DNA from 3 places in the Couchioplanes caeruleus genome. Region 1 is predicted to be linked to each of the others. Evidence: riboswitches for the same ligand, from Rfam matches in the RefSeq annotation. Region 1 holds a riboswitch; each other region holds the start of a gene.
What was found. A riboswitch is a leader RNA that binds a small molecule or an ion and turns the genes downstream of it on or off. The one in region 1 is predicted to bind cyclic di-AMP.
Positions count from the first base shown of each region.

Region 2: linked by a shared signal. The riboswitch ahead of EDD30_RS12440 (C40 family peptidase) and the one ahead of EDD30_RS17005 (coiled-coil domain-containing protein) in region 1 are both predicted to bind cyclic di-AMP.
Region 3: linked by a shared signal. The riboswitch ahead of EDD30_RS18280 (C40 family peptidase) and the one ahead of EDD30_RS17005 (coiled-coil domain-containing protein) in region 1 are both predicted to bind cyclic di-AMP.

Region 1 covers NZ_RJKL01000001.1:3,822,547-3,832,265, reverse strand. The annotation lists gene EDD30_RS17025 (ATP-binding protein) at 1-497, shown strand, start outside; gene EDD30_RS17020 (HAD family hydrolase) at 576-1,316, shown strand; gene EDD30_RS17015 (glycoside hydrolase family 65 protein) at 1,362-3,728, shown strand; gene EDD30_RS17010 (coiled-coil domain-containing protein) at 3,805-4,821, opposite strand; cyclic di-AMP (ydaO/yuaA leader) riboswitch at 4,826-4,963, opposite strand; cyclic di-AMP (ydaO/yuaA leader) riboswitch at 5,243-5,380, shown strand; gene EDD30_RS17005 (coiled-coil domain-containing protein) at 5,432-6,439, shown strand; gene EDD30_RS17000 (ABC transporter ATP-binding protein) at 6,481-7,251, opposite strand; gene EDD30_RS16995 (ABC transporter permease) at 7,244-8,140, opposite strand; gene EDD30_RS16990 (TetR/AcrR family transcriptional regulator) at 8,313-8,921, shown strand; gene EDD30_RS16985 (putative bifunctional diguanylate cyclase/phosphodiesterase) at 8,884-9,719, opposite strand, start outside.
Region 2 covers NZ_RJKL01000001.1:2,817,141-2,826,859, reverse strand. The annotation lists gene EDD30_RS12465 (hypothetical protein) at 1-137, opposite strand, end outside; gene EDD30_RS12460 (nucleotidyltransferase family protein) at 139-723, opposite strand; partial or broken gene EDD30_RS40565 (dTMP kinase) at 907-1,605, shown strand; gene EDD30_RS12450 (SDR family NAD(P)-dependent oxidoreductase) at 1,942-2,628, opposite strand; gene EDD30_RS12445 (sigma-70 family RNA polymerase sigma factor) at 3,225-4,226, shown strand; gene EDD30_RS12440 (C40 family peptidase) at 4,472-5,398, opposite strand; cyclic di-AMP (ydaO/yuaA leader) riboswitch at 5,444-5,572, opposite strand; gene EDD30_RS12435 (DUF3817 domain-containing protein) at 5,781-6,110, opposite strand; gene EDD30_RS12430 (hypothetical protein) at 6,122-6,565, opposite strand; gene EDD30_RS12425 (DUF6158 family protein) at 6,700-6,945, shown strand; gene EDD30_RS12420 (DUF1360 domain-containing protein) at 6,956-7,540, shown strand; gene EDD30_RS12415 (hypothetical protein) at 7,563-7,751, opposite strand; gene EDD30_RS40560 (hypothetical protein) at 7,943-8,269, shown strand; gene EDD30_RS12405 (GAF and ANTAR domain-containing protein) at 8,317-9,459, shown strand; gene EDD30_RS12400 (antibiotic biosynthesis monooxygenase family protein) at 9,480-9,719, opposite strand, start outside.
Region 3 covers NZ_RJKL01000001.1:4,104,078-4,113,796, reverse strand. The annotation lists gene EDD30_RS18315 (hypothetical protein) at 1-544, shown strand, start outside; gene EDD30_RS18310 (heavy metal translocating P-type ATPase) at 556-2,823, shown strand; gene EDD30_RS18305 (metal-sensitive transcriptional regulator) at 2,887-3,186, opposite strand; gene EDD30_RS18300 (DUF1775 domain-containing protein) at 3,212-4,087, shown strand; gene EDD30_RS18290 (TetR/AcrR family transcriptional regulator) at 4,135-4,743, opposite strand; gene EDD30_RS18285 (MBL fold metallo-hydrolase) at 4,893-5,840, shown strand; gene EDD30_RS18280 (C40 family peptidase) at 5,898-6,692, opposite strand; cyclic di-AMP (ydaO/yuaA leader) riboswitch at 6,699-6,821, opposite strand; gene EDD30_RS18275 (MFS transporter) at 7,611-9,035, shown strand.

The sequences.
Region 1 (9,719 bases):
AGGAGATGCTGCGTCCGGCTCCGGGCAGGGAGTCGCCGGACGCTTCTTCATCGCAGGCAAAAGGCGGCGGAGACCTTCTCGACCGGGTCTTCGGCCGGGCCGACATCACCGTGCTGCGTCACGAGGTCATCCAGCGGCTCGCGCCGGGCCTGCTCGGCGACCGGCTGGACGGCTTCGTGCTCGCCGTCAACGAGGTGATCACGAACGTCGTGCTGCATGCGGGCGGGAGCGGGCGACTCCGGCTGACCCGCACCGCGACGGCGGTCTGGTGCACGGTCACGGACTCCGGGCCGGGCATCCCCGAGGAGTACCAGCGGCCGCCCACGGTGCCCGAGGCGTTCGAGGACGGTGGCCGGGGCATCTGGCTGGCGTACCAGTTGTGCGACGAAGTCACCATGGCAACCGGTCCGATCGGGACGACCATCGGCCTGAGGATGGATATTCCGGGTCGAATCACCGCTTCTGGCCTGCTGGACGGGGTATCAGCCGCCGGTTGAACTTCGCATGAAACGCCGTGGAAATGTCGTCATCCGCATTCAAGCGTGTTCGTCGGCGGAGGCGACTACATTAGGCCGGTGCTCGGACTACCTCCTCACGTGACGGCATGCCTCTTCGATCTCGACGGCGTGCTGACCCAGACCGCCCTGGTCCACAACGCGGCGTGGAAGTCGACCTTCGACGCTTACCTGCAGCAACGCGCCACCCGGCTCGGGGAGCCCTACCTGCCGTTCGACTCCGGTGCCGACTATCACCGCTACGTCGACGGGCGTCAACGCGCCGACGGTGTCCGCACCTTCCTGGCCTCGAGAGGCATCACCCTGCCCGAGGGCCTGCCCACGGACGGTCCCGACCAGGAGACCGTCAACGGCATCGGAAACCGCAAGAACCTGCTCGTCTTGCAGAAAATCAGTGAAGGATACGTGCAGGTCTATCCCGGCTCGGTGGACTACCTGCGTGCCGCCGAGGCGGCGGGGCTGCGCCGGGCCGTCGTGTCGGCGAGCGCCAACTGCAAGGACGTGCTCGAGGCAGCCAAGATCGACGGTTACCTGGAGGTACGGGTAGACGGCGTCACCGCACGTGCGGAAAACTTGCCGGGTAAGCCCGCGCCGGACACGTTCCTGCGCGGCGCGAAGCTGCTTGGCGTCCCGCCGGAGAACTGCGCGGTCTTCGAGGACGCCCTCGCCGGCGTCGAGGCCGGCAGGGCCGGCGGGTTCGGCATCGTGATCGGCGTGGATCGCGTGGGCCAGGCCGACGCGCTGCTCGCGCACGGCGCCGACATCGTGGTGCAGGACCTCGCCGAGCTCCTCACCCGGTAACCCCCCATCTGACTTCTTCTCTTTTCAGTTGCGAGAGGCACCACCGTGATCCGTGAACGGGCCTACCCCGTCGATCCCTGGCACATCCGGGAGACCCGGCTGGACCTGGAGCTCATGGCTCAGTCCGAGTCGGTCTTCGCCCTGGCCAACGGCCACATCGGCATCCGCGGGAACCTGGACGAGGGCGAGCCGCACGGCCTGCCCGGGACCTACCTGAACTCGTTCTACGAGCTGCGGCCCCTGCCGTACGCCGAGGCCGGCTACGGCTTCCCCGAGTCGGGTCAGACGATGGTCAACGTCACCAACGCCAAGCTCATGCGCCTGCTCGTCGACGACGAGCCGTTCGACGTGCGCTACGGCGAGCTGCGCTCCCACGAGCGCACCCTCGACCTGCGCGCCGGCACCCTCGAACGGATCGTCGAGTGGGTGTCCCCGTCGGGGCAGGCGATCCGGGTACGCACCGTGCGCATGGTCTCCTTCACCCAGCGCGCGGTCGTCGCCTTCCTGTACGAGGTGGAGCCGATCGACTCCACCGCCCGGCTGATCCTGCAGTCCGAGCTGGTGGCCAACGAGCAGCTCCCGCCGACCAACAAGGACCCCCGCGTGGCGGCCGTGCTGGACCACCCGCTGCAGGCCGAGGAGATGCTCGAGCAGCGCACCGGCGGCCTGCTCGTGCACCGCACCAAGGCCAGCGACCTGCGGATGGCCGCGGCGATGGAGCACCTCGTCGAGGCGCCCGGCAAGCACGCCGTCACCACCGAGGGCCACCCCGACTGGTTGCGCACCACCGTTGCCTGCAAGCTCGAGCCGGGGCAGAAGCTGCGGGTCGTGAAGCTGGCCGCGTACGGCTGGTCGAGCAACCGGTCCCTGCCGGCCGTGCGTGACCAGGTGGGCGCCGCCCTCGCCAGCGCCCGGCTGGACGGCTGGGAAGGCCTGATCGAGGCCCAGAAGGAGTTCCTCGACGAGTTCTGGGACCACTCCGACGTGCGCGTCGAGGGCGACCCCGAGGTGCAGCAGGCGGTGCGCTTCGGCCTCTTCCACACGCTGCAGGCCGGCGCCCGGGCCGAGAAGCGCCCGATCGGCTCCAAGGGCCTCTCCGGCCCCGGCTACGACGGCCACACGTTCTGGGACGCCGAGACGTTCGTGCTTCCGGCGCTGACCTACACCCAGCCGTCGGCGGCCGCGGACGTGCTGCGCTGGCGCCACTCGACCCTGGACCTGGCCAAGGAGCGGGCGCAGACGCTGGGCCTGCAGGGCGCGGCGTTCCCGTGGCGCACCATCCGGGGTCAGGAATGCTCGGCGTACTGGCCGGCCGGCACCGCGGGCTTCCACATCGGCGCCGACATCGCCGACGCGGTCCGCCGTTACGTCTCGGCCACCGCCGACTACGACTTCGAGCGGGAGGTCGGCCTCGAGCTGCTCGTGGAGACCGCCCGGCTCTGGCGCTCGCTCGGCCACCACGACCGGCACGGCCGCTTCCACATCGACGGCGTGACCGGCCCGGACGAGTACACGGCGGTCGTGGACGACAACGTCTACACCAACCTGATGGCGCAGCAGAACCTCATGGCGGCGGCGGAAGCGGTCAACCGCCACCCCGACCTGGCCCGCAGTCTGGGGGTCGACGACGAGGAGTCGGCGTCGTGGCGGGACGCGGCGGCCGCCGTGCACATCCCGTACGACCGGGAACTGGGCGTGCACCAGCAGTCGGAGGGGTTCACCCGCCTGCAGGAGTGGGACTTCGAGAACACCCCGCGGGAGGCGTACCCGTTGCTGTTGAACTACCCGTACTTCGATCTCTACCGCAAGCAGGTCGTCAAGCAGGCCGACCTGGTGATGGCGATGTACGTCCGCGGCGACGCCTTCACCCCGGAGGAGAAGGCCCGCAACTTCGCGTACTACGAGGCCCGGACCGTACGGGACTCGTCGCTGTCGGCGTGCATCCAGGCCGTCATGGCCGCCGAGGTGGGTCATCTGGAGCTGGCCCACGACTACCTCGGCGAGGCGGCGCTGATGGACCTGCACGACCTGCACCAGAACGCCCGGGACGGCGTGCACGTGGCGTCGCTGGCCGGCTCCTGGATCGCGCTGGTCGCGGGGCTCGGCGGCATGCGCGACTACAACGGCCGGCTCTCCTTCTCGCCGCGGCTGCCGAGCCGGATCAACAGCCTGGAGTTCTCCCTGCTGTGGCGCGGCCTGCGGGTGCGGGTGGAGGTGACACCGGCCGAGGTGACCTACTCGCTGCGCAACGGCGGCGGCTCCGCGAAGCTCGAGCTGCTGCACCACGGTAAGGAAGTGACGGTGACGCAGGTCAAGCCGGTGGTGCTGGCGATCCCGCCGGCGCCGCCGACCGGTCCGGCCCCGACCCAGCCGGCGGGGCGGGCACCGGTCCGTCGCGCCAGCAATCAGTAGGGCGCACAGCTCAGTAGGACGGACAGCAAGGAGCCCCCGCCGGAAGGCGGGGGCTCCTTTGCGCGCGTGGGGCCTGCTACAGCATGGAGACGTGTACGTGGTCCGTATGGTCGCTGTCGCCGGAATACGAACCCCAGCCCGTCGCCGGGAACCAGACCATCTTGTTCCAGATGACGTACAGGACGCCGAGCCGGTCGGCGTTGCGGACCAGGAATGCCATCAGGTTGTTGCCGTACTCGCGGGTGTCCTGGTTATGCCAGGGTGAGAAGCCGCTCTTCTGCAGGGACCAGTCGCAGGCGCGGCCCTTGGGATGCTCGAACGGGCCGCCGGGGCGGAAACAGCCCACGAACCGGTTGAAGCCGGCCTTCTTGACTTCCTTGTACATGTGCATCGTGCGGGCCGTGACGCAGCCGCCCGTGGTTTCGTCGTCGACGTTGCACCCCTCCGGGGCGAACTCACCGTCGCCGTTGCGGGGCGCGGGCGCGGCCACCTTCGACTTGAGGGTCACGAAGCCGCCCGTCACCGTCTTGCCGCCCACCAGATTGAGCGCCTTCTCGGCGGACTCCTTCTGCTTGCGCACCACTTCCTGGTTCTGCTTCTGCGCCTTGATCTCCTGGTCCAGCCGGGCCTTCGCCGTGGCGACCGTGTCGATCGCTTTCTGCAGCTCCTGCAGCTTGCCGTCGTTGACGGCGTTGAGCTCCTCGAGCGAAACGGCCTTCTCGAGGAAGGCGTCCGGCGAGCGCACGTTGAGCAGGAATCCCATCGTCGACAGGCCGCCCGTGCGGTACTGCTGGGCCGCGATGGCGTTCACCTGGGGCAGCAGGGCGTCCCGCCGATCCTCCGCGGTCTTCACCTGCACGGCCAGGTTGGCCTGTGCCTTGGTGGACCTGGCGACCGCGGCCTTGGCCGCCAGGAAGCGACGCCCCGTGTTGTCGAGCACGTCGTTGAGCGTCGGGTTGGCCTTGCCGTCGTCGGGGGTCGACGAGCTTCCGCCGGGCGCCGCGGTCGCGGGCGCTCCGGGGGCGACGATCATGGTGATCGCGATGAGCGGTGCCAGGGCGAGGACCAGCCACCGGCCGGGTCTTGCCGTCATGCAGTTTCCTTCCGTGTTGCCGCCTACCGGGTTAGCTGACGGGTTCGGGACGGAAGCGATCCCTACCGCAAGGCTCTGCGGATTCACCCCTTTTCAAGGTGGTTCCCCGATTCGCCGTGCGGCGATTGAGCGGTGGTCCGCCGGCACCTTGGGGGCGGTGCCTTCATGGCAGTGACCGGCGGAAAGTTTACCTGAAGATGGCCGTCGCATCAGCGCCTGCGGAGGGCCGAAAACTGTTACCGCGCAACGACTTTCCGTTACCCCTCGATGGGATGACGCAGGTCATGACCCGCAACGAAGTATCAATGTGAGTCGCTGCATTCTGCCTCACACCTCTCACTGTTCGTGTGCGTATGAATGCGTACGGTGCGACACCTGTCGATGGTGGGATTCCGTGGGTAGTCTTCGTCACGGTTCCATCACGGAACCGCCGCCCAATCGTCGAAAGGCGAGCCGGGGACCCATCCGGTAATGGGGTGAATCCGCAGAGCCTTGCGGTAGGGATCTCTTCCGTCCCGAACCCGTCAGCTAACCCGGTCGGCGGCCGACGGAAGGAACGCACGTGAGGCTCGACCCTCTCCGGCGGCGATTAGCGATCGTGCTCGCGGTCATGGTCGCCACCTCGGGGCTGGCGCTCGCCGCCCCCACCGCGGCCGGCGCCGCGCCCCGCCCGCCCGCCGCGCCGGGAGACGACGGCGACGACGGCGAGGGCGGCTCGAAGTCGCTCGTCGAGCAGCTCGAGGCGGCCTCGAAGGGCTTCGTCGAGGCCCGGGAGGCGCTCGCCCGCTCGAAGAAGCGCCAGCAGGAGGCCGCCGCGAAGCTCAAGGCGATCGACGCCGAGCTCGGCCCCAAGCAGAGCGTCCTCGACGACATCGCCCAGCAGTCGTACCGCACCGGCCGGCTCGGCCCGATGACCGCCCTGCTGACGGCCGACTCCTCGCAGGGCCTGCTCGATCGCGCCACGACGCTGGAGAGCGTGGCGGTGAAGCAGGAGCGCGCCCTCCGGGAGCTGCAGGACGCCCGGGCGAAGCAGGCGAGGGCGAAGCTGGTGATCGACGCGGAGGTCCGCGACCAGGAGCGCCAGAACGACATCATGAGCAAGCGCAAGGCGCAGGCGGAGAAGGCGCTGAAGACGGCGAACGCCGCGGCCGGCGGCGCGAGCGGCCCCTCCGGCGGAGGCAACAGCGCCCAGGCGGGGGCCGCGCCGCGCAACCCCAACGGCGAGCTGCCCGACGAGTCGTGCAGCCAGAACGACCCGACGACGACCGGTTGCCTCACGCCCCGCACCCTGCACGCCATGAAGGAGGCGCAGGCGGACGGCTTCACCCGCTTCGTGTCGTGCTTCCGTCCGCAGGGCAGCGGTGAACATCCGCTGGGCCGGGCCTGCGACTTCGCGTCGGACGAGGACGGCTTCGGCGGCGTCGCGACCGGCGCCAGCCGGGACTACGGCGACCGCCTGGCGAACTACTTCATCGACAACGAGGGCCGGCTGGGCGTGCTGTACGTCATCTGGTTCAAGCGGATCTGGCTACCGAGCAGCGGATGGCAGCCGTACCTGCGCGGCACCGGCGAACCGAACAGCGATCACACCAACCACGTGCACCTGTCCATGCGATAGCGCCGGACCGACCCAGGGCGGCCGCCGGGCCGCCCTGGTCGTCACCTCTTGACGTACGCCTCGTACTCCTTGAGCACGTCCGCGGTCGGGCCGTCGGCACGGATCAGCCCGGACTCGAGCCAGATGCTGCGCTCGCAGGTGTCCCGGATCGACTGCTCGCTGTGGCTGACCAGGAAGACCGTGCCCGCCTCGGCGCGCAGGTCGCGGACCCGCTGCTCGCTGCGCCTGCGGAACTTCGCATCGCCGGTGGCCAGCGCCTCGTCGATGAGCAGCACGTCGTGCTTCTTCGCCGCCGCGATCGAGAAGCGCAGCCGGGCGGACATGCCGGAGGAGTACGTCCGCATCGGCAGCGAGCTGAAGTCGCCCCTCTCGTTGATGCCGGAGAAGTCGATGATCTCCTTGACCTGGGACTTCACCTGCTCCGGGGTCATGCCCATGGCGAGGCAGCCGAGCACCACGTTGCGCTCGCCGGGCAGGTCGTTCATCAGGGCCGCGTTGACGCCGAGCAGGGAGGGCTGGCCGGCCGCGTAGATCGCGCCCTTGTCGACGGGGAGCAGGCCGGCAATGGCCCGCAGCAGCGTCGACTTGCCGGAGCCGTTGGTGCCGATCAGGCCGATCGCCTCGCCCTTGTACGCGACGAAGCTCACACCCTTGATCGCGTGCACCTCCCGCAGGGTGGCGGGCTTGGTGCCGGTGACGATTCGCTTGAGGCTGGCGACCGGGCTGTGCGTACCCGCGCCGCCGGCCTGGTGCACCCGGTAGACGACGTGGGCGTCGTCCACGATCACGGTGGGTTGACGCTCGTCAGCCACGGCCGTAGCCCTTCTCTCCGCGCCAGAAGTAGACGAAACCGCTGAGCCCGACCACCAGCGTCCAGGCGACGGCCTCCAGCCACAGCACCATGGGGGACGCCGCCAGCGGCACGTCCTCCATCAGGGCGTGACGCATCAGGTCGATGAAGACGAGGAGCGGGTTGGCCTCGACGACCGCGAGCAGCCAGCCGTCGAGCTTCTGCTCGAACATGGTCACCGGGTAGAGGACGGCGGAGCCGTAGAGCCAGATCCGCATGATGAAGGGCACGAGCTGCTTGAAGTCGGCGACCTTGGACCCGAGCCGGGCCACGGCCATGGCGAGACCCGCGTTGAAGATCGCCTGGAGCAGGAAGATCGGGACGACCAGCAGCCAGTCCAGGGTCAGCGGCTCGCCGGACCCGAGGACGATCAGCATCAGGACGGTCATCGAGGCGAGCATGTTGCGGACCTCGACCGTGGTGATCGCCAGGGGCAGACTCGCGCGGGGGAAGTGCAGCGCCCGGATGAGCCCGAGGTTGCCGCTGATCGACTGGATGCCCGCCTGGACCACCGACTGGGTGAACTGGAACAGGAAGACGCCGGTGCACAGGTAGGGCACGAAGTTCTTGATGTCCTGGGAGGTGCCGAGGAGGACCCCGAAGATCACGAAGTACACGGCCGCGTTGATCAGCGGCGTCAGCACCTGCCACACCATGCCGAGCCGGGTCTTGCCCAGTGAGGACGTGACCTTGGCGTTCGCGTACGAGGTGATGAAGTGGCGGTACGACCACAGCAACCGCGTGTACGCGGGCAGGCTGGGAAGTCTGCCCGCCGCCGTGAGGCCGTGCCGGCGAGCCAACTCTCTCAGCGGGATGCCGGTGTCGGAATCGGCGACCGCCGTCTGGGGCATGGGGTAGCGCTCCGATCTCGTCGGTCCGTCAGGGGTGGTGGACCTGGGTGACTTGCGCGGGATCACAGTAATCAGTGTGCCGCGATGAAACGCCGTCGTATCGACGTTAACCCGAAATGTAGCCGAAGGAACGTCGAAACGCAACCGTTGCGTCCTCGCGTATAGTGTCCCCGTGGCGACAGGGAAACGTGCACCCGCCGGAGCGGCGGTGCTCCGCGGCGACATCACCGCGGCGATCCGCAACGCGGTGATGAACGAGCTGGCCGAAGTCGGCTACGGCCGGCTCTCCATCGAAGCGGTGGCGCGCCGTGCCGGGGTCGGCAAGACCGCGGTCTACCGCCGCTGGAGCAACAAGCTGGAGATGGTCCTTGAGATCGTCTCCGGCGTGGCCGAGCGTAGCGTGCCGATGCCAGACACCGGTAGCTTGGCCACCGACCTGCAACTCCTGATGTTCGTCGTCAGCAAGGCGCTGCAACACCGCATCGCCTCGCAGATCATTCCCGACCTGATGGCCGAGGCGGCGCGCAATCCCAAGATCGCGGAGACGCTCCAGCGAGCGCTGCGCACCCACCAGCTCGCGGTCGGGGAGAAGATCGTCGGACAGGCCGTCGAGCGCGGCGAGCTGCCCACGGGCGCCGATCCGGAGCTCGCGGTGGACCTCATGGTCGGCCCGCTCTACTGGCGGCTCGCCGTGTCCCGCACGCCGATCGGCGACGACTACCTGGAGAGGCTGGCCGGCGCCGTCATCGCGGCGCTGCGAGGGACTCCGCCGGCTCGCTGATCGCGGCCGCGATCTGCTCCGGGCTCATCGGCCGGGCGAAGTGGAAACCCTGCGCCCGAACGTAACCGAGATCACCCAGCTTCGCCGCCTGCGCGGAGGTCTCGACGCCCTCCGCGACCGCCTCGACGCCCATCGCCCGGGCGATCTGCAGCACCGCCCCGGCGATCGCGTCCGGGCCGGGAACCGGTGCGAAGGACCGGTCCAGCTTGATCTGGTCCACCGGGCAGTTCGCGAGCAGGCTGAGCGTCGACGCCCCGGTGCCGAAGTCGTCCAGGGACAACCGGACGCCCATGGCGCGCAGGGCCCGCAGGCTCTCCTGCGTCGCGCCGCCACCGACGGCGGTGGACTCGGTGATCTCGATCGTCAGCCGTCGTGGATCCATCCCGGTCTCGGCCAGGACGGCGGCGACGTCGACCGCGAACGAGGCCTCCTGGAGCTGGCGCGCCGAGGCGTTCACCGACATCGTGCCGGGTGCCTGGTCGCCGAGCTCCGCGGTCCACGCCACGGCCTGCCGGCAGGCCTCACGCAGCACCCAGCGGCCCAGCGGCACGATCATTCCGGTGCGCTCGGCGCCGGGGATGAAGTCGCCCGGCCCCAGCAGCCCCCGCTCGGGATGGTTCCAGCGCACGAGCGCCTCGACTCCGGTGAGCCGTCCCTCGGGCAGGGCCACCACGGGCTGGTAGTGCAGCACCAGCTCGTCGCGCTCCAGGGCGGCGGTCAGGGCCGCGGTGATGCGACGCCGCTCGGCGCCCGGAGCCTCGGAGCCCGGCCGGTAGCGCTGGTAGCCGCCCTCGCCGC
Region 2 (9,719 bases), 1.0 Mb from region 1:
GCGCTCTCGACATCGCCGCCGAGCACGATCAGGTGTTCCCGGCGCTGCAGGGTGATGCCCTGCTCGGCGACCGCGCCGGTCTCCGTCAGGAGGCGCTGGATCTCCGCCTCCGTGTACTCGTCGATGTGTGTTGTCATCTCATCCCCCCACGGTCAGCTGTGCACTACCCGGCTCCGGTACCACCTCGAGGCGGTCCAGCAGCACCAGGAACGCCTCCGCGTACGGCGACTTCGTGGTCTCCTGCCGTACCCGGTCCCAGTCGATCTGCTCGCGCAGCGAGCGGGCCACGGGCAGGCCGGTGGCGAAGTCGCAGTAGTGCTGGGTGTAACTGAGCAATTTGTGCACCATCAGCTGGGTCGCCGACAGCACGGGCATGCTGATCGCCTCGACCGGACGCATCACCGTGTCGCGCAGGGTGGCGTCGGTCACCGGCGACTCGACCGGCCGGTAGATCAGGTCCACCATCCGGCCCTCGTCGTAGACCTTCACCAGCCAGTCCTCCGGCGGCTGCGCCACCTCGAAACCGACCGCGGACAACTCGGCGAGGGCGCGTTCCTTGTCCTGTTCACGGATGAGGAAATCGACGTCGTGATCGCTGGAGTGCCCACCGTGGGCGTACACGGCGAAGCTGCCGCCGAGGGCGAACGGGATCTCCGCCTGCTTGAGGACGGAGGCGACCCGTTTGAGCGTGTTCACCAGGCCCTCGTCCACCCGATACGGCATGGCGTCTCCCTGTGTCGATTGATGTCCGTTTCCAGACGGAACGACTACCCGTCACGGCCCCATCTGTAACGCGAGGCGCCCGCTAGCCAAGGTCAAATTCGACTACTAAGCCCTATTTTGTACGCCCGGAGCACCTCGTCGCCGAAGAACCGACCGCGACACCGGGGGCTACCCTCGGTGGGTATGGTCCCCGGCCCAGTCCTCGTGCCAGCGTCCGCCGCCTCCGCCAAGCGTCCCCGCACCATCGCTCTGGTCGGCATCGACGGCTCCGGAAAGACGACCCAGGCGCACCTGCTGGCGACCACGCTGGCGGCTCGCGGCCTGCCCGCCAGCTACCGCCGCAACGCGGGTGGCCGGCGCTGGTTCGGCCGGCTCGCGGCCGCGCTGGGCCGGCGCGACGGCGAACACCTGCTCGGCCGCAGGGCCATGCTGGTGGTCGAGTCCGTGCTGCGCTGGCTGGCGATCCTGCGCACCCTGCTGCGCCGGCGCATCACCGGTGAGGTCGCCGTCATGGACCGCTACGCCGTGTGCCAGTACGCCAGCATCCGCGCCCACGCCAAGACGCCCCGCCCGGAGCGCTTGAACCGGGCCGAGCGGCGGGCGCGGTTCGCATACCGGATCTTCCCGCGCCCCGACGTGACGTTCCTGCTGGCGGTCGACCCCGAGGTGGCCTACGACCGCATCGAGCGCCGCGGGTACGACCACGAGGAGATGTCTTACCTGTGCGCGGCGTCCGCGGCCTACCGGTCCCTGCCGGAGTACGACGACTTCGTGGTGATCGACGCGAACGGCACGCCGGAGCAGGTCCAGGCCGCCCTTCTGGCCCACCTGTCGCCCCCGGTCCCGCCGGCCCACCAGGATGCGCCGGCCCCGCTCGCCCGCCAGGGCGCTCCGGCCGGGCCGATCGAGGGCGCTCCGGCCGGGCCGATCGAGGGCGCTCCGGCCGGGCCGATCGAGGGCGCTCCGGCCGGGCCGATCGAGGGCGCTCCGGCCGGGCCGATCGAGGGCGCTCCGGCCGGGCCGGTCCAGGGTGCTCCGGCCGTGCCGGTCGCATCCGGTGTGCCGACCTCGTCGGGCTCGCACACCCGCGCCGTGCTGGTGGGGACCGCGGCGCTGGCCGCGGCGGCAGCCGCCCTGACCCTTCAGCTCACCGAGGTCTTCTGAGCCGTCCCGCCGTGATCTCCTGCGCCGGGCCGCCTCCGGCGCGGGTCTCGGTTGCTACGCCCTGCCGTAGACGGGGATGGTCGCGCCGCTGGTCGGCGCCGACTCGTCGCCGGCCAGGAAGGCGATCACCCGGGCGATCTCGGCGGGGGTAACCCAGCGGGTGTGGTCGGCGTCCGGCTGCTGCCGGCGGTTGAGCGGGGTGTCGATCACGCTCGGCAGCACCGTGTTCGCCCGTACGCCGTCCTTGCGGTACTCGACCGCGACGGCGTTGGCGAATGCGAGCACCGCGGCCTTGGCGGTGATGTATCCGGCCGCTCCGGCGAACGGAGCGACGGCGGCGCGGGACGAGACGCACACCACAGAACCGCCGCCGGCCGCCACCAGATGGGGCAGCGCCGCCGCGGTCACCAGGTACGTCGGCCGCAGGTTCAGCCGCAGCATCGCCTCGAAGTCGTCCACCGGGGTCTCGTGCACGCGGCCGCCCATCGCGAAGCCGCCCACCAGGTTGACCACGGCCCTCAGGGGCGCGCCCGGCTCCGCCGCGGCGAGCGCCACGGCCGCGGCAACGTCCTCCGGCACGCCGAGGTCGGCCTCGATGCCCGTCACGCCCGCGGGCAGCCGAGCCATCGCGCCGGCTCGTACGGGCGCCACCACGCGCCACCCCGCGTCGCGCAGGATCTCCGTGACCGCGCCACCGAGCCCGCCGGCTCCACCCGTCACCACCGCAGTGCGCTCTGTCATGAGCGTCACCGTAGTCCGCGGCGGCCAGGGCGCCGCTCCGTCGTCCGGCGGGCTCTCCCGGCTGTGTTCTCCATCACTGTCCGTGTGGCCGACGCGGATAGCGGAAACGGCGAGGGAGCTCGATGGTCGCCCATGCGGGGGTCACCCGGATGGGCTAGTGATCTGCGGCGGGATGTGCCGCATGGTGTCAGGGGCTCCCGGGCCTCGAGCGGCGCCGGGATCTTCGCCATGGCATTTGCATCAAGCCTGGGGGCAACCTGTCGATGCTGGGCGTGAACCCAACTGGCTACCGAGCCGTACTGGGTAGTGATGAGCGTCGCAAGGCTATCCGTGACGCCCGTCGCTGTGACGGATGAGGGGCTGATGGTGTCATGTATGGGGCGAAGGGTATGCGTCGATGCACGCACCCAGCGCCGGGTGCGGCTCCGAATGCCTTCCCTGGGAGCGCTCTTCAGTAAGTATCCACGCGGCTCTCAGGTGACGCTCAGGCATTCGTGACACTTTCGACCCACCAGCCGGAATCAGTGCAGGGCGCCACTTGTTGTGTAGGTGTCAGCACCGCAATGCACGAACTGCGGACGTTACGGGGAGGGCTGATGGACGCAGGAATTGCCCGTAACAGGGTTAGTGAAGGCAATGAGGGGACCGTGGGCAACGTGGAGAAGAACACCGTGATGCGGACGGACGAAGTCGCCGAGGAGCGCGACCTCGTCGGCGTCTACCTGCACGAGATCTCCCGGACGCCGCTTCTGGATGCCGCCAGGGAGGTCGACCTCTCCAAGGCAATCGAGGCCGGCCTCTATGCCGAGCACCTGCTCGACAGCGGTGACGTCCGTCGCGGCGTGAGCCGGGAGGAACTGGAGCGCCTGGTCGTCGAGGGCGAGCGGGCCAAGGACCTGTTCATCCGGGCCAACCTGCGCCTGGTGGTCTCTATCGCACGCCGGTACGTGCGCTCGGGCATGCCGATGCTCGACCTCATCCAGGAAGGCAACACCGGCCTGGTCCGCGCCGTGGAGAAGTTCGACTACGAGCGCGGCTACAAGTTCTCGACGTACGCGACGTGGTGGATCCGCCAGGCGATCAGCCGGGCGATCGCGCAGCAGGAGCGCACCGTGCGCCTGCCCGTGCACCTCGTCGAGGACGTCAACCGGATGCGCAACGTCACCCGCCAGCTCGTCCGCGAGCTCGGTGCCGACCCGGAGCCCGCGCAGGTCGCCGCGGCGCTGGGCGTGACGGTCGAGCGCGTCACCGAGCTGACCCGCTGGGCCCAGGACACCGTGTCCCTGGACACCCCGGTGGGCGACGACGGCGACACCAACCTCGGCGACCTGGTCGCCGACAGCGACGCGCCGTCGCCGGAGGAGATCGTGCTCACGGCGCTCGAGCGCCAGCGCATCGAGGGCCTTCTCAACCACCTCGACGACCGGTCGGCGGGCATCATGCGCGCCCGGTACGGCCTCGAGGACGGGCGGGAGCACTCGCTGACCGAGGTGGCGTCGCGCTTCTCGCTCTCGCGGGAGCGGATCCGCCAGCTCGAGATCCAGGCCCTGGGCCGGCTGCGTGAGCTGGCCCGCGCCGAGGGTCTGCAGGCCGCCTGAGCCTGAACCGGCACCTCTCCCTCCTCGTAGCCGACGAAGGCCGGTGTCCCGTAAGGGACACCGGCCTTCTCCGTGCGCGGACTCCGTGCGCGGACTCCGTGCGCGGACTCCGTGCGCGGACTCCGTGCGCGGACTCCGTGGGCCTTATCCGGGCATGGCCTTTGCCGGTCTTCTCCGGGGCACGGGAAAGGCCGGCGCTCCCCGAGGGGAGCACCGGCCTTCCGCGGTCGTGCGTTACGGCGTGATCAACGCACCCGGCCGTATCCGTACGGCGGCATGATATCGATCGATACCTTGCTGATCGGCTCGCCGGGCACCGACGCGTGGATGATCTGTCCGCCGCCGACATAGATGCCCACGTGGGCGAGCCCGCGGTAGAACACCAGGTCGCCGGGTTCGAGCTGAGACCGGCTGACCCGACTCGTCTCGTTGAACTGCGCCGCGGCGTTGTGGGGCAGGCTCTTGCCCGCGGCACGCCAGGCAGCGGAGGTCAGGCCCGAGCAGTCGTAGGAGTTCGGACCGCCGGAACCGTACGAGTACGGCTTGCCGATCTGGTTGTACGCGAACGTGACGGCCACCCCGGCATCGCCGGAGATGTCGGGGATGTCCCCGGTGTAGGCCGAGCCGCTCTCGGTCGCCCGGCCGAACGCCGCCGTGCGCATGGCGTACAGCTCCTTGAGGTCAGCCTCGATCTTCTTCTTGCGGGCGCCGAGCTCCTTGACCTCGGCCTCCTGCTTGTCCTGGGTGGCCTTCAGGGCGGCCTGACGCTGGGAGAAGGTCTGCGTCGTGGTCGTGTAGGTGTTGATGTCGCGCTGCCGAGTGCGGGACAAATGCTCCAGAATGGACATGCGGTCCATCAGGCTGTCCGTGCCCTCGAGTACGACGTTCATGGTGCCGACCTGACCGGTCTTGTACGCCGAGGCCGCGATGACCTGCATCTGCGAGCCGGCCGCCTCGAGCGCCGCCTTGGCGGGCGCGAGCGACGCGGCGAGCTTCTTCTCCTCGGCGTTCGTCTTCTTCAGGCTGAGCCGCATCTTGTTGTACGACTCGACGACGTCTTCGAGCTGGTGCGAAGCCTTCTCGATCTTCTTCTTGAGCTCCGTCGCGGAAGGCGCCGCGTGCGCGGCGGGTGCGACGGTGCTGGAGATCACGATCGCCAGGGCGGCAACCACCAGGGCGCGTAGCCTCGTGCGGGCGTGTGGCAACGTTACGTGGCCTTTCTTCCGCTGTGCCGCCTACCGGGTTAGCTGACGGATTCGGGCGGGAAGAAGGCCCTACCGCGGAACGCGGATTCACCCCAGGTGCTACTTCGGTGGTTCCCCGGATCGTCGAGGCGGTCCCGGTGCCCCGGGGGAGGGGTCACCGATTCCGCCGTCGGGACTCGGCGGCGTCGGCCGGCGCCACCGGTGTGGCTGCGGACCGGACCAACCGCACCAACTTATCGGCGATCTCGATTAACACAAGAGCCGGAAGAGTGACGTGCGCCAATTAGGGCAATGATCCGAATGATCCCGATAACCGAATGCAATGCGGCCGACCCGCAGCGTTACTTCTCTATTTCTTCGCCATCGCGACCGGCGTGTCCATCGGCTGGACGGCCCACTTGCGGGTGACGACGTGCTCGGCCCAGAAGGAGAGCAGCGGCACCGTGCCGGCGAGCATCACGAGCAGCATCCGGCCGAGCGGCCAGCCCGCACGGCGGCTCACATCGAACGTGGCCACCAGGTAGACCATGTAGAGGAAACCGTGGAAAGGCCCGACGGCGGCGACCACGGTGTCGTCGTCACCGGCGTACTTCAGCGGCATGCCCACCAGCACGAGCGCGATCAGGACCACGCCGACGATCCAGGCGATGATCCGGTAGCGGGTGAGGGCTCCCTGCACGATCCACGTCCTTACTTGATGCCGCTCTTGCGTCCGGGGTAGTCGCCCGGCCGCGCCCCGGGGTGGGCGTTGAGCCAGGCGAGATAGTCGTTGTAGGCGTCGAGCTCCGGGTCGCTGCCGGCCGGGGGAGCCTGCCGGTTCACCGAGGCCCGCACCGGCCGCCGCACCGTGACCGGAGCATCCGCGGCCGAGCCGGCAGTGCTCCGGGCGTCCTGTTCCACCGCCGGCTTTTCTGTCCGCTGGCGGCGGGACCTGAGCTCCTGCTGCACCTCGCGAAACCACAGAAAACCGACGAAGGCCGCGAAGACCGGCCATTCGACGGTGTAGCCCCAGCTCAGGGTGTTGCCGCCGGTCGCGCGGCTGAACTGCCACCAGCCCAGGCCCAGGAAGCCCGCGATGAGGACGAGGGCGACCACGTGGCGCACGATCCACGCCGGGGTCCACAGCGCTCTCATGCGTCGAGCGTACCGGCAGCCTCGGCCGGGCCGGGCCGCCGCTGCCGTCGGTCCGGGGCCGCGGTGTGCGGCAGGGGTTTGACCGAAGGCCACCCGGGCAACCGTTGCGGCAAGCACCGAGAGAGGAAGAGATCATGAGCGACTCCGAGGTCGGCGACCGTGTCGGCACCGAGCAGGGCATAGACCCGTCGGGTCTCGCCGACGACGATCTGCTCCGCGAGCTCGGCAGCCTGCACCGGACGCGGCTCGCGACGCTGCGGCACGGCCCTGACGCGGCGCTCGCCAATCATCTGCGGCGTACGGCCGAGTTGGAGACCGAGTACCTGGCCCGTCATCCCGGGCGCGAGGTCGATCCGCACCGGCTCACCCAGGATTTCTGAGAGGAACCGCATGACTCCCTCGGTACGCGCCCGGCTCGACCGGTTGCGTCGGCAGTACGCCCCTCACGAGCACCGGCCCCTCGGCGGATACGCGGCCATGATGGGCACCTTCGGGGTGCTCGCGGGAAGCCTGGGCGTCGCCGCGAAGATCACCGGTCGTGCGGTGCCGGAGCGTCCCTCCGTCGCGGACGTCGTCCTGATCTCGATCGCCACCCACAAACTGAGCCGGCTGATCGCCAAGGACTCGATCACCAGCCCGCTGCGGGCACCCTTCACCCGCTACGCCGAGTCCGGCGGCAGCGGGGAGGTCAACGAAGAGGTACGCGACCACGGCGGCAGCGTGCGCCACTCGATCGGCGAGCTGGTTAGCTGCCCCTTCTGCCTGGCGGTCTGGATCGCCACCGGCCTGACCAGCGGCCTGGTGTTCGCCCCGCGGCTCACCCGGCTGGCGGCCACCGTCTTCACGGCGACGGCGGCCTCGGACTTCCTGCAGATGGCGTACTCGCTCGCCAAGGAGGCCGCGGAAGGCGTCCCGGCGCGAAGCGAGGAGGAGGAGCGGCTCGGGCAGCAGACGTTCGGCCGCGCGCTCGCGTAAGCCCGACCTGCACCGGCCTTCGTCAGGGTGGGCCGTCCTTCTCCATGCCCGACCAGCCGCGCGGGCTCTCCTGCTCGCCCGTGTCGCGATCCTCGACGACGGCGCGCTCCACGGCCGTGTCGGCGTGCTCCCCGGCGAAGTCGCTCGCGCCGTCCGGGGTGCCGTCGTCGTCACCCAGGGCGGGCAGGCGTTCGTTCTGCTGCTGCGTCATGTCGCTCGACTACCCGGGAGGTCGGCGCGCAAACGATGGTGCGGTCCGTACGCCGGAATGAATGTGGTCCAGGTCACATTTGCTACCGGAATCATGGGGTGCTGCCGACGGTTGAGGGCAGATGCCGGTGTGCCCAGTGTCCCCGGGCCTCACCCATAGCCTTCGCGGAATACCGTCCGGCTGGAGCCGCGTTGAGCCACTCGCCGCGAGGCGACCTGCGCACCGGCATCCTCGTCACGCCGCCCCCGGACCCGTCCGGGGGCGGCGTCGTTTCCGGAGTTTTCGAGGCCGCCGATCGCGGGTACCGGACGGATATGAGTGATGATCGGGTGCGGCGGCGTGCGGTTGACCTGCTGCCGGAGGAGCGGGCCGCGGGAAGCGCCGACCCGCGGGCCCAGGCCGAGGCGATTCTCGCCGAGTCGGACGAGCGCGAGGAGGACCCGGGCGCCGCGCCGAGCACATTCCTGGAACATCGCGCGTCGGGCCAGACGGTTACGCCCGCGGATGGCACCCGTTAGTGGACACCACTTTCGTGTTCACGGATGAGCATGGCAATATCGGGCAAATGTCTGCCCCGGAACGGAGCACAGAGCGGCGGTCGGCGGCGCGTCTCGGCAAGCCGGCGAACGCCGTGGGCAAGCCCGACCCGAGCCGGCTCGGCGTTCGCGGGCGGTCCCGGCGCGAGGCGGAGACAGCGCTCTCCGTCGCCGCCCTGCCCGCCTCGGACGGCGCCCTGCCGGGCGTGGGAGGTGTCCCGCACGGAGCCGGGGCCTCGCCCGCCGATGACACGCAGAGCGGAGATACCGACCCTCGGCGGCGCCGCGGGGGGCGCAACGGCCGCCGGAGCGGCGGCCACAACAGCCGGCGGCCCGTTCGGGCGGCCCAGAGGGGCCGCCAGGGCGCCAACATGACGGCGGGTAAGCGCGGGGCCAAGGACCGCGCCTCGTCGCGCCAGGCCGACCGTGGCGGCGCTCCCGAGGGTCAGTCTGGGCGCGGCGCCGTTCCGGAGGGTCAGGCCACGAACGGTGGCGCGGCGCCGCACCCGGTCGAGGTGGCCGGGCTTCTGCACGAGTTGTCCGCCCTGCTGCTCGGCACCGACGACGTCGCGCAGGCGCTCGACCGGCTCGCCGTCTTCACCGCGGGCGCGGTGCCGGGCGCGGTGCGCTGCTCGGTGGCGCTGATCGGCGAGGGCGGCCCGCCCACCCTTGCCGCATCCGGTCCGCGGGCCCAGGCCCTCGACGATCTCCAGTACGCGATCGGCGACGGCCCCGGGCTGGAAGCGGCCCGGACCCGCGCGGTCGTCGCCGTTACCGACCTCTCCGCGGACGGGCGCTGGCCCGAACTGGCCGAGCGCGCCCGGGACGAGGGAGTGCGCGCCGTCGCGTCGATCCCGCTGGATCTGCGGCGGTCGGCCGTCGGCGCGGTGACCTTGTTCGCCGACCGGCCGGGAATCGAGCCGGAGACGCTGCTCACCGCGATGGCGGTGGTCGGGCAGGCCGAGCTGCTCCTCGGCGAGGTCCACCGCCGGGCGGGGCAGTGCTCGGACTCGGCCGTCGACCGTGCCGCCGGTGTGATCATCGCTCAGCGCGGCTGCGGCGTCCGGGAGGCCTACGACGTGCTGCGCGACACCTCGCAGCGGCTCGGCCTGCCGCGCGAGGAAGTCGCCGAGCGCCTGATCGCCGCCGCGGCCCGCTACGCCGACACCTGATCCGCCGCCACGGCGGCGGGTTACTTCGAGACGCTCTGGACGACCTCGAACTCGAGCAGGTCGGCGCCGGTCGCCACCGGACGGGCCCGCTCACCCGAATGCGCGGCGCGGCCCATGCCGGAGGACCAGGCCTGGAAGTGCTCCTCGCTCTCCCAGCGGGTGTAGACGAAGTACCTGGTCTCGCCCGCCACCGGACGCAACAGCTCGAAGCCTAGGAATCCCTCGGCCTTCTCCACCGCACCCTGCCGGGCCGCGAAGCG
Region 3 (9,719 bases), 280 kb from region 1:
GGTCGCCGCCGCCGGGCAGTATCGCGTGTTCGCCGACTTCCAGCCCGCCGGCCGCGCCGAGGCGCTGACACTCGGCGTGGACGTGCCCGCGCCCGGGAACTATCAGCCCAGGACCCTGCCCGCGGCCTCGCGCACGGCGAGCGTCGACGGCTACACCGTCACCCTCGACGGCGACCTGAGCCCGGGCGCATCGTCGGAGCTCACCCTGAGCATCGCCCGAGACGGGGCATCGGTCACCGACCTGCAGCCGTACCTCGGCGCCTACGGTCATCTGGTGGCCCTGCGCGGCGGTGACCTGGCCTACCTGCACGTGCACCCGGACGGCGCACCCGGTGACGGCCGCACCGCGGCCGGACCGCAGATCCGCTTCTTCGCCGAAGTGCCCAGCGCAGGCACCTACCGGTTGTACCTGGACTTCCAGCACGACGGCCGGGTGCACACCGCCGAGTTCACCGCCACCGCAGGCCCGGCCCCCTCGGTGCCACCGCCGCCGGCTGAGGCGTCGAGCGCGCCGGGCCGGCACGGCGAACACACCCACGGGTAAGGAGAGCAGTCATGGCACCTGCGGCCAAGCCGTTGCCAACGGCACCGAACCAGATTGAACTGTCGATCGGCGGCATGACCTGCGCCTCCTGCGCCTCTCGGATCGAGAAGAAGCTCAACCGCCTGGACGGGGTCACCGCCACCGTCAACTACGCCACCGAAAAAGCCAGCGTCACCTACGCGGGCGCGGTGACCCCGGACGATCTGATCGCCACGGTGGAGAAGACCGGCTACACCGCCGCGCTGCCTCCGAAGCCAAAATCGGCGGAGGACCCGGCCGGGCAGGCGCAGCCGGTGGACGAGCTGCACAGCTTGCGGACTCGGCTGTGGACCTCGATCGTGCTCAGCGTGCCTGTGGTGCTGTTGGCGATGGTGCCGGCCTGGCAGTTCACCCACTGGCAGTGGCTGTCACTGACCTTGGCCGCACCGGTGGTGGTCTACGGCGGCCTGCCCTTCCACCGGGCCGCGCTCACGAACCTGCGTCACGGCGCCGCCACCATGGACACCTTGATCTCCATGGGCACCCTCGCCGCGTTCGGCTGGTCGCTGTGGGCGCTGTTCGTCGGCACCGCCGGCACTCCCGGCATGACCCACCCGTTCAGCCTCGACATCGGCCGTACCGACGGCGCCGGCGCCATCTATCTCGAGGCCGCGGCCGGGGTGACCACCTTCATCCTCGCCGGCCGCTACTTCGAAGGGCGGTCCAAGCGCCGCGCCGGCGCGGCGCTGCGCGAGCTGCTGGAAATGGGCGCCAAAGACGTCGCCGTGCTCCGGGACGGCACGGAACGACGCATCCCCGTCGCCGAACTCGCCGTGGGGGACCGGTTCATGGTGCGCCCGGGGGAGAAGATCGCCACCGACGGGATCATCGAGGACGGCGCGTCGGCGATCGACGCGAGCATGCTCACCGGCGAATCCGTGCCCGTCGAGGTCGGTGCCGGCGACACCGTGGTCGGGGCGACCGTCAACGCTGGCGGGCGGCTGGTCGTGCGGGCCACCCGCGTCGGCGCCGACACCCAGCTCGCGCAGATGGCCACGCTGGTGGAACAGGCGCAGACCGGCAAAGCCGCCGTGCAGCGCCTCGCCGACCGGATCTCCGGGGTGTTCGTGCCGATCGTCATCGCCCTGGCCGTGGCCACGCTCGGCTGGTGGGTCGGCGCCGACGCCGGCTGGACGGCGGCGTTCACCGCCGCGGTCGCCGTGCTGATCATCGCTTGCCCGTGCGCGCTGGGTCTGGCCACCCCGACCGCGCTGCTGGTCGGCACCGGCCGCGGCGCCCAGCTCGGTGTGCTCATCAAGGGCCCGGAGGTGCTCGAGTCGACCCGCACGGTCGACACCGTCGTGCTCGACAAGACCGGCACCGTCACCACCGGACAGATGACCTTGATCGACACGCTGCCCGCCGACGGTCAGGATCTCGATGAGCTGCTGCGGCTGGCCGGTGCGGTCGAGGCCGCCTCGGAGCACCCGATCGCGCAGGCCGTGGCCCGCGCCGCCGCCGACACGATCGGCGACCTGCCGCCGGTGTCCGGCTTCGCCAACACCGAAGGGCTCGGCGTGCGCGGCACGGTCGACGGTCGTACCATGGTCGTCGGCCGTCTGCAGTTGCTGCGGCGGGAGAACTTCGCCGTCCCGGCCGAGCTGGAGCGCGCGCAGGCCGACGCGCAGGCGGCCGGGCGCACCGCGATCGCCGTCGGCTGGGACGGCGGCATGCGCGGCATCCTCGCGGTCGCCGACGTCGTCAAGCCGACCAGCCGCGACGCCGTCGCCGCGCTGCGCCGCCTCGGGCTGACGCCCGTGCTGCTCACCGGAGACAACGACATGGTCGCTCGGGCGGTCGCCGCCGAGGTCGGTATCGACGAGGTGATCGCCGAGGTCCTGCCGGCCGACAAGGTCGACGTCGTCAAGCGCCTGCAAGCCGATGGCAAGGTCGTCGCGATGGTCGGCGACGGCGTCAACGACGCCGCCGCGCTCGCTCAGGCCGACCTCGGGCTGGCCATGGGCACCGGCACGGACGTGGCCATCGAAGCCTCCGACCTGACCCTGGTTCGCGGAGACCTGATGGCCGCCGTCGACGCGATCCGCCTGTCGCGGCGCACGCTGCGCATCATCAAGAGCAACCTGTTCTGGGCCTTCGCCTACAACGTCGCCGCGCTGCCCTTGGCGGCCGCCGGATTGCTCAACCCCATGATCGCCGGCGCGGCGATGGCGTTCTCGTCGGTGTTCGTGGTCGCCAACAGCCTGCGGCTGCGCCGTTTCACCACCGCGCAGCACCTGTAGGAGTCGACGCAGGGCCGCCGCCGGGACCCGCCAGGCCCCGGTGGCGGCCGGGACCTGGCGGTGTCAGGAGCGGACCAGCCGGGCGATCGCCGCGGTCGCTTCCTTGACCTTCGCGTCGGCGTTGCCCTCCGCCGCTGCCTGCACCACGCAGTGCCGCAGGTGCTCCTCGAGCAGTCCGACGGCGACGGCCTGCAACGCCTTGGTCGCGGCGGAGATCTGCGTGAGCACGTCTATGCAGTACGTGTCATCGTCGACCATGCGCTGCAGCCCGCGGATCTGCCCCTCGACGCGTCGCAACCGCGCCAGCAGAGCCTGCTTGTCCGCGGAGTACCCGTGCGGTCCGGTCGGTGTCGCCTCGCCCATCCTCAGCAAGGTACCCGATACCGGTATGACCTCACCGCGGGCGCGAACACGCTGTTCAGCGACCGGCCCAAGCCGTCGAACCGCGATGAATGTCGTAGCCTGTGCCCGTGAGCAGTCCGCAGCCGGTATCCCGGCGAGGGCTTATGATCACGGGAGTGACCGCATGGTGCAGCAGATGCGGCGTCGGGCGAGCGGCTACGCCGCCGCGGCGCTGATCGGGTCCGTTCTTGTCCTGCCGGCGGCGAGTCCGGCGCTCGCGCACACCGGCATCAGCATCGACCCGGCGCGCGCGGGAGCCAAGAACGCCGTCGCCACGGTCAACGCCGAAGCCGAGTCCGACACCGCAGGCGTGACCAAGCTCCAGATATTCCTGCCCGTCGGGATCACCCCGGACGACGTCACGCAGGTCAGCTTGCCGAAGAAGTGGGCACTCACCAAGCAGCAAGACAGCTACACCGTCGAAGGCCCGGCGCTGGCGGTCGGCACCAACGCCGAACATAAGATTCGTATCCGGCAGCTGCCCACCTACGCGTCGGTCACGTTCAGAGTGCTGCAGACCTACAGCGACGGGCGCACCGACCGATGGATCGGGTTGCCGAACGCCGACGGCGCCGAATCGGAGAATCCCGCGCCGACGGTGAAACTCGCCGGCGGTTCCGGCGCCGCACCGACCGCCACACCGCCGCCGGTGGCATCGGCCTCGCCGCCAGCCGCGGCCACCACGCCCTCTTCGCCCGTAGCGCCGCCCTCCAGCGCCGCGGCCGCCGCTGCGACCGAACCGGCCGCGGACGAGTCGTCGGGCATGTCACCGGCCTGGTGGATCGCCGCCGCCGCGATGGTCGCAGCGCTCGTCGGCGCAGCGGCGATCCTCGCGCGCCGTCGCCGGTCGTCGGCCCGGTAGGTCGCCCCGCGCCAGGCTAGGCGCCGTCCCGGCGGCATCCGTTGCCGTCACCGCGTCGGCCGGGCCGAGCCGTCGGTGGTTGGGGCGAGGCGGGTGCCGGCCCGCAGGCCTGGTGTTACGAGGGTCTGGAAGATTCGGTCGGCCTCGTCCGGGGCCATCTGCGGCTGGTCGGTCAGCCACCATTGCAGGAGGGCCAGGTAGGCGCCGACGGTGTACCGGGCCTGGGCGTCGATGGGAATCCTCCCGGTGTCCGGGCTTCGCCTGTCGGTGAGTTCGTCACGGACGATGTCGATGAGCACCTGTTCGACCTGGCGCAGCACGGGTGTGCGACCGCCGCCGGCGAGCAGCGCCAGAAGCAGCCGGCGCTGCTGCTGGACGTGGCGCAGCAGGGGCAGGCTGAAACGCAGTCGATGCCCGGCGCTGGTTGTCGCGGTGCCCGGCTGCGCGACGATCGTACGGAGGTCGGCGAAATTGTCGCGGAGCAGGTCGTCCTTGTCGGTGTAGTGGTTGTAGAACGTGGATCGGCCGACATCGGCGCGGTCGATGATGTCCTGCACGGTCACCGCGTCGTAGCCGCGCTCGGCCATCAGGTCGAGCAGTGCCTCGCGCAGGGCGGCGCGGGTACGCCGTACCCGCCGGTCCGGTGTTGTGGCCATCGACACTTCCCGTTTCTGAACGATCGGGCTGCCGGTGTCTCGTTATGGACGGCGGCCCGGGTTTTGCCTCTTGCCGGGCCACGGCGGCCCGGCGACGATCCTGGACAGATGTTCATTAAAGAACATACCGTCTGACAGGAGGCCGCCCAGTGAGCGCTGAACTCACCACACCCACCATGTCACCGGTCCCGATCCAGGTCGGGCGGCGCCGGATCATCCCCCTCGTCGAGGCGGTCGGGCCCGCGCTGCCTGCCAAGGCCACCTACCCGCATCTGGCACCCGACCTGCTCGCCGCACTGCTGTCGGCCGCCGGCCCCACCTACACAGACCCGTCCGGCACCTTCCTGCGCATGGCCTCACAGGGATTCGCGATCCTCGGCGCCGACCGGGTGATCCTCGTCGACACCTGCCTCGGCGGCCCGAAACCGGCCCGCCCGCACCCCCGTCGAGGACTGGACTCCCGCTGGCTGTCCGCTTTGGAGCGTGCGGGCATCGCACCAGCCGACGTGGACACGGTCATCAACACCCACCTGCACCACGACCACATCGGCTGGAACACCACGCTGACCGACGGCCACCTGCGCCCGACCTTCCCGAACGCCCAGTACCTGATCACCCGACCCGAACTCGACCACGCCACCGCGACCACGCCCTCGGTCCCCGTCGCCGACAGCGTGCTGCCCGTCCAGGCCGCGGGGCAATTACTGCCGTGCCCACCCGACCACGACCTCGACGGAGAGGTCCGGCTCGTACCCGCACCCGGGCACACACCCGGACACGTCCTGGTCGAGGTGGCCAGCCAGGGACGACGGGCCCTGCTGGCCGGTGACCTGATCCACCACCCCCTGCAGTTGCGCCATCCTGACATCAGCACCGCACTGTGCATCGACCCCGTCCAGGCCGCCGCCAACCGCCGCGCGGTCCTCGACCGGTATGCCGACACCGACACCCTGCTGCTACCCAGCCACCTGCCCCTCGGCGGATTCCTCCGACGTGACGGCGACGGATACCGGCTCGCTCCCGCTACACACCTACGCCCGGAATCCCCGCCCGCGGTCGGCCAGGTAGGTCGCCACGCGGCGTACGGGTCCAGGTGAGGGGGCAACACAACGAGTTGCGCCCCCACCTGGGCTCGATCATCCGTGCTGCGGGCGTCAGATCATCCGGCGTACCACGTAGTTGCTGCTGTAGACCTTCTGCTTGCTGACGGTCTTGCCGGCGCGCGGCGAGGCCCACATGTAGCCGCCGCCCGCATAGATGGCGACGTGGGTGCCGTAGGACCCGGAGCGGAAGACGAGCAGATCGCCGGCCTTCTTGTTGCTCTTGCTGACCGCCTTGCCGTACCTCTGCTGCAAGTTCGCCTTGTGCGGCAGCTTCTTTCCTACTGCCTTCTTGTAGACGTACTGCGTGTAACCCGAGCAGTCGAAGCGCTTGGGGCCGGCTGCGCCGAACACGTAGGGCGCGCCCTTGTGCTTCCTGGCCTCAGCCAGGATCCTCGCGCCGTCGGTCCTGACGGTGATCTGGACGGGCGTGGTAGCCGCCGTGCCGTAGGTGGTGCGGAACCACCTCGTCACGTGGGGCCCGGTGCGGAACGCGACGACGCCGGACGTGTTGCGTTTGCGCTGCCAGGTCTTCCACTTGTTGCCATACTTGCCCTGGAGCAGGACGTAGCCGCCGACCAGCTTCTTGCCGGTCTTGGGGTCGATCAGCGTGGTGGTCACGCGGACCTTCGCACCTCGGCTGATCGTGCGCTTGTCGTAGGAGGCGGCGACGGCCGGCTTAACCGGCCGCGCCGCGGCGACCGTCGTGGTGACGGGAGCGGCAGCGGCTGCGGAGGCTGCCGGCGGTGCGACGAGCTGGCCGGCGCAGAGGCAGAGACCCAGGGACATTGCGACGGTTCCGGTGCCGGCGGACATGCGGCGGCCCCGGCTCGAACTGCGTTCGTGCACGGTAGAAGATTCCCTCCGGCACGCCTGCGAGGTTAGCTGTCGGGTTCGGGCGGGAAGGTGTGCCCGGTCGCCGGGTGGCGACTTCACCCCGAGGTCCGCCGGGCCAGACGACCCGGGCGCGGACCGGAAATGGGTCCCCCGTCCCTGCCCCCGTATGCCTTCATGGTTGTTCGCATACCTCGTGGTCGCACCCCCAGACCGGGGCAGGGCTCGGCGTGATCCAGGCGGTGCGAGCGGTGGGCGGTCGCTCACCGGCCCCTCCTGCCTATCCGATTTCCCGAGCCACTGCCGGGCCGCAGTCCGTCACGCTTCGTGTTTGGCATATCGGTGGCTGTCCGGTTGCAGCCTGTCCATGACGAAAACCGGCACGTTACGCATGCACCTGGTCACACGACGGTCAACATGGTGGGTGGGTCTGATCACAGAAAATGGCGTACCGGGCGCCGATCGCGGTGGGCGCTCAAGCTGAACAGATTCGCCATGAACCTCGCAGGCGGCTCAAGTTCTCACCGCAAAGCCGATGTCGGTCAAGTGTCCGATTGGCGGTCGCGACCCGCACGGCCCAGGCGTATCGGACGTGTGCGGGTCGTCGGTGCAGAAAGGTCGACCCGCGCTTCCACCACCACTCCGCGATCCCGGCAGTGATCATGCAGCGCCGTCACCTGACTCAGGTGGTCGACTTCGAGCACGATCTCGACGCCCGCCCCTCTAGGCAGCGGCGACTATGTCAGTCCGCGCCGCGGATCGGTCGTGCTCGGACTCGGGCCGGTGGCGAAACCGCCCGAGCACGGCGCCGGTCCCGGCTTCACTCGGCAGCGACTGGTCGCATGCTGCCGAGGCCTTGACGATGGATACCCCCGGGGGGTAACAATGACGGCCAACGCATATACCCCCCGGGGGTATTAAGGAGGAACGGTCATGTCCCGCAGTTCCCTACGCTGGTGGGCCCTCGCGCTCATCGCACTCGCCCAGTTCATGGTCATCATGGACACCTCGATCATCGGCGTGGCCCTGCCCCGTATGCGCGAAGACCTCGGGTTCACACCCGGCGAGCTGACCTGGGTCTTCAACGCCTACGTCGTCGCGTTCGGCGGCCTGCTGCTACTCGGCGGCCGACTCTCCGACCAGTTCGGCGCCCGCCGCGTCTTCGCCACCGGCTGGGCAGTGCTGCTGGCCGGTTCAGCCGCCGCCGGCCTGGCCGGCACCGTCGAGGTCGAGCTGGCCTCCCGTGCCGTGCAGGGTGCCGGCGCCGCCCTCATCGCCCCGTCCGCCCTGACCCTGCTCATCATGCTGTTCGGGGCCGAGCCCAAGGAACTCACCAAGGCCCTCGCCCTGTACGGCGCCGCCGCCCCCGCCGGCGGCACCGCCGGAGTGTTCCTCGGCGGCGTCATCACCGAGTACGTCAGCTGGCCGTGGGTGTTCTACCTCAACATCCCCATCGCCGCGCTCGCACTCATCGCCACCCCGGCGCTGATGCCCGCCGGCGGCGCCCGCCGCGGCAGCCTGGACGTGGCCGGCGCGCTGACCGTAACCGCGGGTCTGGCGGCCGCCGTCTACGCCATCGTCCGTGCCCCGGAAGTCGGCTGGGCATCCATGCAGACCTGGGGCGTGCTCGGCGGCGCCGCGGTGCTGCTGATCACCTTCCTCGCCGTCCAGGCCACCCGGCGTGAACCGCTGGTACGGCTGGGCATCTTCCGCAGCCCGAACCTCGGCGCCGCCAACCTCGCCCAGATGCTGCTCGGCGCGGCCTGGATCCCGATGTGGTTCTACCTCAACCTCTACCTGCAGCAGGTCCTCGGCTACAGCGCCTTCCCCGGCGGCGCCGCGCTGCTGCCGATGACCGTCCTCATCATGATCGGCATGATCGCGCTCGCACCCCGCACGATCGCCCGGTTCGGCCCCAAGACGATGATCGTCACCGGCCTCGCCGTGCTGGCCGCCGGCCTCGGCTGGCTCGCCCTGATCCGCCCGACCGGCAGCTACCTGATCGACGTACTGCCCGCCTCCCTGGTCGCCGCGCTCGGCATGGCCCTGGCCTTCATCCCCTCGCTGGGCACCGCCCTGTCCAGCGCCCGTCCCGAGGAAGGCGGCCTCGCCTCCGGCATCGTCAACACCAGCTATCAGGTCGGCTCCGCCCTCGGCCTGGCAGCCATGACGGCGCTCGCCGCCGCCCACGGCGCCGACCAGCTCGGCGACCCGCCCGCCCTCACCAACGGCTACTCCGCGGCACTGTTCGGCGCCGCCGGTATCGCCGCAGCGGCCGCCGCTCTGGCCGCCATCACCCTCAAGCGCAACACCACGCCGACCGCGGTGCAGGCCGAGACGGCGTCGACCACCCGATGACCCACGACGGATGTCCCCAGGTGCTCCGCTGAGCCGTCGACATTCCGCCTGGCTCAGCGGAGTACCGGACACAACTGACGGCACAGCAATCAAAGCAACCTGACTGCGGGTGCCGCTGGCTTGCGCGAGGCACCGGGTTGTCCCGCGGCGCTGGCTGAACTGGCGCGCCAACTGCGCACGACCGGGCTGAGCACCAACCTGAAGGTGACCCTCGGCATCGTCGCCGCCGCCCTAATCGCGGTGATCGCCATCGTCGTGGTCAACCGCAAGGGGCAGCGGGCGCCCGGTCGCCGTCCTGCCCTCGGATCGGTGCAGCCGCGTCGGCGGTGCACTCCAGCAGGTTCACCGCCGTTCATGATCGCCTCCTCCCGAGCTCTTGTACCTCGGGGATAGGGCCACCGTGGGTTGGTTCGCGCCGTAGAGGAACTCGTTTGCTACAGCCAAATCCACTCAGCAAATATGGAACAGGACATCCGACTCAAAGATCGCGTTGGGCGAGAGCGGGGTTCTGGCCAGGGATGTGTGATTGACCGGACTCGACGCCCTGCATGGGGCCAGGGTAAGCGAGCCCTATGTAAGTGGGAGAAACGGTGCTTCGGGTGAATACAGGCAGAATTGGTGGGTCATGCGCAGGGCTAGGGCGCGTGCCCACTTTCGAGCGGCCCTTACATGCAAGTTTCGGGA